Regions from separate parts of the Exiguobacterium sp. s95 genome, predicted to be linked through region 1. Evidence: a T-box and tRNA genes for the amino acid it is inferred to sense, from the RefSeq annotation. Region 1 holds a T-box; the other holds one or more tRNA genes.
What was found. A T-box is a leader RNA that pairs with one kind of tRNA and senses whether it is charged. The one in region 1 lies ahead of leuS (leucine--tRNA ligase), so its partner is inferred to be a tRNA-Leu.
Positions count from the first base shown of each region.

Region 2: it has a tRNA-Leu gene. The T-box ahead of leuS (leucine--tRNA ligase) is inferred to sense a tRNA for this amino acid. The anticodon was not compared.

Region 1 covers NZ_JACSMM010000002.1:245,432-248,850, reverse strand. Annotated here, with positions in the region: gene leuS (leucine--tRNA ligase) at 1-1,828, opposite strand, end outside; T-box leader at 1,875-2,097, opposite strand; gene KNP99_RS05930 (HAD family hydrolase) at 2,137-2,781, opposite strand; gene KNP99_RS05925 (peptidoglycan bridge formation glycyltransferase FemA/FemB family protein) at 2,843-3,419, opposite strand, start outside.
Region 2 covers NZ_JACSMM010000001.1:561,068-564,486, forward strand. Annotated here, with positions in the region: gene KNP99_RS03165 (amino acid ABC transporter ATP-binding protein) at 1-136, opposite strand, end outside; gene KNP99_RS03170 (amino acid ABC transporter permease) at 133-777, opposite strand; gene KNP99_RS03175 (transporter substrate-binding domain-containing protein) at 817-1,584, opposite strand; tRNA gene KNP99_RS03180 (tRNA-Leu) at 1,909-1,992, opposite strand; gene KNP99_RS03185 (alpha/beta hydrolase) at 2,071-3,000, opposite strand; gene KNP99_RS03190 (hypothetical protein) at 3,021-3,362, opposite strand; gene KNP99_RS03195 (S66 family peptidase) at 3,374-3,419, opposite strand, start outside.

The DNA.
Region 1 (3,419 bases):
CGAGTGGTCCCATGAACATTTCGTACAGACGAAGCGTATCTGCTCCGTGTGATTTGACGATTTCATCCGGATTGATGACGTTCCCGCGTGATTTCGACATTTTTTCGTTGTTTTCGCCGAGAATCATCCCTTGGTTATACAGCTTTTGGAATGGCTCTTTCGTCGGAACGACGCCGATGTCGTATAACACTTTGTGCCAGAAACGCGCGTACAGTAAGTGAAGGACCGCATGTTCTGCCCCGCCGATATAAATATCGACCGGAAGCCAGTATTTTAATTTCTCCGGATCCGCGAGCGCCTCTTCATTATGCGGATCGATGAAACGAAGGTAGTACCAGCAGCTACCGCCCCATTGTGGCATCGTGTTCGTTTCGCGGCGTCCTTTCATCCCTGTCACAGGATCCGTATAGTCGAGCCACTCTTCTGCAAGAGCAAGCGGCGACTCTCCTGTTCCCGACGGTTTGATTTCAGGAATCATCGGAAGTTCAAGCGGCAACTCTTCTTTATCCAACGTCTTCATCGTTCCATCTTCCATATGGACGACTGGAATCGGCTCGCCCCAATAGCGTTGACGGCTAAAGAGCCAGTCACGCAGACGATACGTAATTTTCTTCCGTCCGACTTGGTTCGTTTCGAGTTCCGCGATGATGGTTTCGATTGCGTCCGCCTTCGAGAGACCGTCGAGCATTTGTGAATTGACATGCTCCCCTTCTCCCGTATACGCTGCTTCGTCGACATTTCCGCCTTTTACGACTTCGATGATTGGAAGGTCAAACTGTTTCGCAAACTCATGATCGCGTTCGTCATGTGCCGGAACGGCCATGATGGCACCTGTTCCATACGTCGCAAGAACATAGTCGGCAATCCAGATCGGAAGACGTTCGCCAGAAATCGGGTTGACGGCGAACGCACCCGTGAAGACACCTGTCTTCTCTTTTGCAAGATCCGTCCGTTCAAGATCCGATTTCGTCTGAACAGACGCGATATAACGTTCGACTGCTGCCTGATGTTCTGCTGTCATGATGTCCGCGACGAATGGATGCTCCGGTGCTAAGACGAGGTACGTTGCGCCGAAGACTGTATCCGGACGTGTCGTGAAGACCGTGACTTGTTTTTTGTGGCCGTCAATCGTAAAGTCGATTTCCGCACCTTCCGATTTACCAATCCAGTTCCGCTGCATTTCTTTCACCGACTCCGGCCAATCGAGTTCATCTAAATCGTCGAGGAGACGGTCCGCGTATTCCGTAATCTTAAGGACCCACTGGCGCATCGGGACACGGACGACGGGATGATTTCCACGTTCAGACAATCCATCGATGACTTCTTCATTCGCAAGGACCGTTCCAAGTGCCGGGCACCAGTTGACTGCCACTTCATCGACGAACGCAAGTCCTTCTTCGTACAGTTGTGTAAAGATCCACTGTGTCCATTTGTAGTATTTCGGATCCGTCGTATTGATTTCACGGTCCCAATCATATGAAAAACCGAGGTCTTTCAACTGACGTTTGAACGTTTCAATATTTTGTGCCGTGAACTCACGCGGGTCATTCCCCGTATCGAGTGCATACTGTTCTGCCGGGAGTCCGAACGCATCCCATCCCATTGGGTGAAGGACGTTATACCCTTGCATCCGTTTCATCCGTGCGAGGATATCCGTTGCCGTGTATCCTTCCGGGTGTCCGACATGCAGTCCTGCTCCCGATGGATAAGGAAACATGTCGAGGGCATAAAAGCCTTCCTTACTTGGGTCTTCCGTCGTTACGAACGCGTTATCCTGTTCCCAGTGCGCTTGCCATTTTGGTTCAATCTCACGATGATTATACGACATCTATTCTTCCTCCTCTGATTAAAAAAACCGGTCCTCCGCCCCTAAGAATAGGGACGAAAGACCGGTTTGGCTTCCGCGGTACCACCCACGTTGTCTGTCAATGACAGACCGCTTGACTCACAGATAACGGTGTGAAGGACCGGATTCGCTACTCGTTGTTCACGAATCATGCTCCCTGACGAGTTCATGGACAGTTCCGACTGGTTTGCACCACCCACCAGTTCTCTAAACGGAATGTCTCCACTACTACTTCAGTTCGTTGCATCTGACTATCTATTAGTTAGTTTAATCTGAATCTTAATCAACCGTCAACGTTTCCGTAAAATTTCTCCAATCGCAGCATGTGTCGAAGCCTGATGATCCGCGTGATGTAACATCTGCCCCGGCATCCGGTCGTCGAGTAACGCGATGACTTCCATCCCAGCTTTTTTCGCCCCCATCATGCCGTTCGCCGCATCCTCAATGACGATACATGACTCTGGGGCGAGACCCATCCGTTTTGCTGTCAGCTCGAAGATAGCAGGGTCCGGTTTAGAGCGCGGGACTTCAAAACCGCTCGTGTAGGCGTCGACTGTCAACCCATAAAATGCGATGACGCGTTCAATTTTTTCAAGCGAACTCGATGATGCAATTGCAATCCCGTAACCTTCGCTTCGAGCGATACTCATCAACTCATGAACCCCTTCCTTTAATCCACAGTCTTCCGGCTTGGCGTGTTGTTGAAATAAGTCATGTTCCTGTGCAAGTAACACATCCGTTTGATGCGGTAAGCGATGTTGTTCAATTAATTCCTGCCACATCTCGTCGCCCGTCTTACCCATGAAGGTCGCATATTGAACTAAATCAAGTGGAATCCCGAGTTGATGAAACATTTTTTTATGTACCCCAAAGTAGCGAATTTCACTATCTAAAATGACGCCATCCATATCGAAGATTAAACCCCTCGTTTGCATCCCATTCACTCCTTTTTTTGATTTTAACAAAAAAAACGACAGTGATGGACTGTCGTTTTTATTATTTCGAAATCAGTGTTGGTTGCGAACGATATCCCGGAAAATAATGTTCCAACTCTCCGTCTCCATAGAGCTGGCACAGTTGTTCATATTGAGCAGGCAGTAGAACATTTTTTCCTAAATGATATTCAAACAAACGATAGCCCGTATAACGACACTTACTCTCGAACAGGCTATCACGCTCTTTATACCCGCCACCTAAATGCTGTTCGACCAACCCGGCATCTTTCGCACATAAAATAGCCTCGAATTCTAACCGTTGATTTGGATAGACCTTATGTTCATCCCGCTTACAGCCAATCAAATGACCATGTGCAAATTCTCGGCCAAGTAAAACGAAGTAACCTCCGATGATTTCCTCGTTAAGTTCTGCAATCAAGAGGAGCGGCGTACAGAGGCTCGTCGGCTGAAATAACTGTTCGAAGTAGTCTCGAGAAAAGTAGTAATGGCTCGAGGCATCCTTTCGGTCCATCGTCTGATAATACAACTGAATGAATGATTGTAAATCTTCGTGTGTCCCTCGTCGGACAACTAAGTCAGAAGCCAATGATTTCCGAACCATACTCCGCGTCTTTTTA
Region 2 (3,419 bases), on a different contig from region 1:
GAAACGTACTTTTCCCAGAACCAGATGGACCAATGACGCAAACTACTTCTTTCTCTTCTACTTCAACGGAGATATCCTTTAGGACTTCATTTTTTCCGAATGACTTTTTTAAGTTATCTACTTGAATGATACTCATCGTAGCGTAAACCTCCGTTCCAAGAATTTCGCTAACATCGACAGCAGATAGATGATGACGAAATACATTAAGCCGACGACGGACCAGACGATGAACGGTTCAAACGTCGTCGCTTGCTGGACTTGTCCTTGTTGCGTCAAATCGGCGATGCCGATAATCGAGAGCAACGAAGTATCCTTTAAACTAATGATCGATTGGTTCGTAATGGTCGGCAACATTCTCCGAAAAGCTTGCGGTAAAATGATTTGGACCATCGTTTGACGGCCCGTCATCCCGAGCGATCGTGCGGCTTCGGTTTGACCTTTGTCAATCGACTGGATGCCGGCCCGGATGATTTCTGCAAAATAGGCCCCTGCATTGATCGCGACCGTCAAAATCCCCGCGTACATCCGGTCCATCGATAACCATTCGAGTGAGTTCAAACCAAAATAAATGAAGAACAGTTGAACGATGAACGGTGTCCCACGGATCACATCGATATAAACGATTGCGATCCCATTTAAAAGTTTTAATGGAGACAAGCGCATCAAGGCAACGATGAGACCAATCAAGAATCCTGCGATGACGGCGATGATAAAGATATATAAGGTAACTTGTAACCCATCTAAGAAAAACGGAAATGCAGCTTTTGCTACTTCCATCAGCAGCTCAACTCCCTCATCATTCACTCAATCGGGTGATTATTTTAAATAACGATCAACGATTTCGTCGTACTCGCCACTGTCTTTTAAATTCGCTAAACCTGTATTGATTTTTTTCATCAAGTCTTCGTTTTCCCCTTTAAGGACGGCAATCCCGTAATTATCACCATTTAAACGATCTCCCACGAGTTTCAGACCAAGGTTTTGTTGTTTGTTGGCATACGAGATGACTGGATAGTCTTCAATCAAGGCTGCTGCATTCCCATTTTTGACTTCCTGGAACATCGCTGGACTATCATTGAATTGTGTAACTTTAATGCCTAGCTTATCCGCGTTATCCGTTGCATACTTTGCCCCCGTCGTCCCTTTTTTAACTGCCACGCGTTCCCCTTTTAAATCATCAACCGACTTGATGTCATCATTGTTGTCTTTGACGACAAGAATCAGTCCGGCTTCAAAGTACGGGTCAGAGAAGGTAACGACTTTTTCACGTTCCGGTGTGATACTCATCCCGGCAATCGCGATGTCGAGTTGATCCGCCTGCAGAGCAGGAATGATTCCGCTAAAGTCCATCGCTTCAAATTCAATCTTGAAGTTTTGGTCGTCTGCAATCGCTTGAATCAAATCGATATCGATTCCTTTGTACGTATCCCCGTCCTTGTACTCGAATGGTGGATAGGTGACGTCGATCCCGACTTTGTACGTTTTGTCCTCTGACGATGAATCATCATTTGAACCGATGCTACACGCACTTAATACGAACAGACATCCCATCAATAAAAATAAGATAGAAAAACGTTTATTCATACTTTTTACCCCCTTCTTTTGAAGGCACGGCCCTCTATTAGGATATTTTCCTTAATAATGGTCCCTTTGAAACATGTTTTGGTAAAAAAACTGAATTATCTGAAAGAAAACTAAAAAAGTCGCGATTTTCGATCTAATCGCTTTCTAGTGGAAAGCAAACAGGAGCGACCCTGCAGCTTCGCTGTAGCGGCGCGATGTTTGCCACAGGAAGACGCTTAGGAAGGAAAGAGAGAACAAAAAAAGATAGAAAATCACATGCAAGTGACCTTCCATCTAGTTTGTCTACAGTCTGTGACCTACTAACAGGTCTTCAACTTATGGAAATGCCGCCGAGAGGACTTGAACCTCCACAGTGTTGCCACCACTAGATTCTGAGTCTAGCGCGTCTACCGATTCCGCCACGACGACATGACTTATATGATTGTAGAATACGAAATGGACTGATTTTTGTCAATCCATTCCTTCCGCTTCATACACTTTCATTTGTCATGCTGACATTACGCGCCGAACGAACGCCTCGACGACTTCATCGTATCGATCGGGTGCCTCAAAATAAGCCATTGCATGTGCCGCATTCGGAATGACGACGAGTTCCTTCTTCGTTTGGCAAGCATCATACAGTTCATAGACCATCGATGTCGGAACGAACGTATCTGCATCCCCATGAATGAATAAGATCGGTACCGCCGCCTTTTTGACTTGTTTTAATGCGGAAGCTTCACTGAAGAAGTAACCAGCCTTTAATTTCGTCAATAAACTCGTCATCGCAAGGAACGGAAAGTGCGGCAAACGATACATCCGTTTCATCTGATAGGCGAGGACTGCGTTGACTGATGTATAAGCACAGTCGGAGATAATGCCTTTGACTTGAGCAGGTAATGTTTCTCCACTCGTCATCAAAACCGTCGCGCCCCCCATCGATACACCATGTAAAAAGATGGAAGAATCCGTACCAACACATCCGATTAAATAGTCGATCCAGCGCAGACAGTCTTGCCGGTCATGCCACCCGAAACCGATGTAATTTCCATCACTTTTTCCGTGACCACGATTGTCCGGCATCAACACATGAAAACCCGCTTGATGATACAGATAGGCGAATCCTGCTAAGTCTGTTCCGACACCACCGTAACCATGTACGAGAATGACGACTCGATCGGACGGAACGAGTGGCGGTAAGTAATGTGCGCGAAGCGTCAATCCATCATGTGCTTGCGTCGCGACGAGTTCTAACGGTTGTTCCTTAATCCATGTCTGACCCGGTTGCATCAATCGGACCATCTCGTCACTTAAATCACGGTTGTTCGTCAAGAAGGGTTTCGGATTCGTTGCGATTGCCATTTCGTAAAAGTAATAGCTTGCTGCAAGCATCCCTGAACCAATCACGCCTAAACCAATTTTTGTACCTGTTCGCATCCGGTCCTCACTCCTTGTTGTTATAGTTCGATTTCTAGTTGAGCTGACGACTCTGGATGATCATCTTGTAATATGTGCTGGCGCAACCGTTGTTCATGCTGCGCCTTCCGGTAAGCGAATTCGCGAATGAGCTCTTGCCCCGCAAATCCTTCTTCAACGATTTGCGCTAATAATTCGGTCTCCATCTCGACCATCTCGTCTGGATTGCGCATGACGAGGACTTGTCCGACTTGCGCAACCATTACTTCATCCGTCAGCCCGAGTGCATCATAAAAAGGTTCAGGTAACGTCATCCGGCGTGTTTCCGGATTGATGTAGATTCGCTTATATGCACCAAGCGATTGAAAATGTCGTGTCGCCATATGAAATCTCCTTAGTTGAATGTCATATCAAGCCGTGAATCTTTTCCTTGAAGCGTC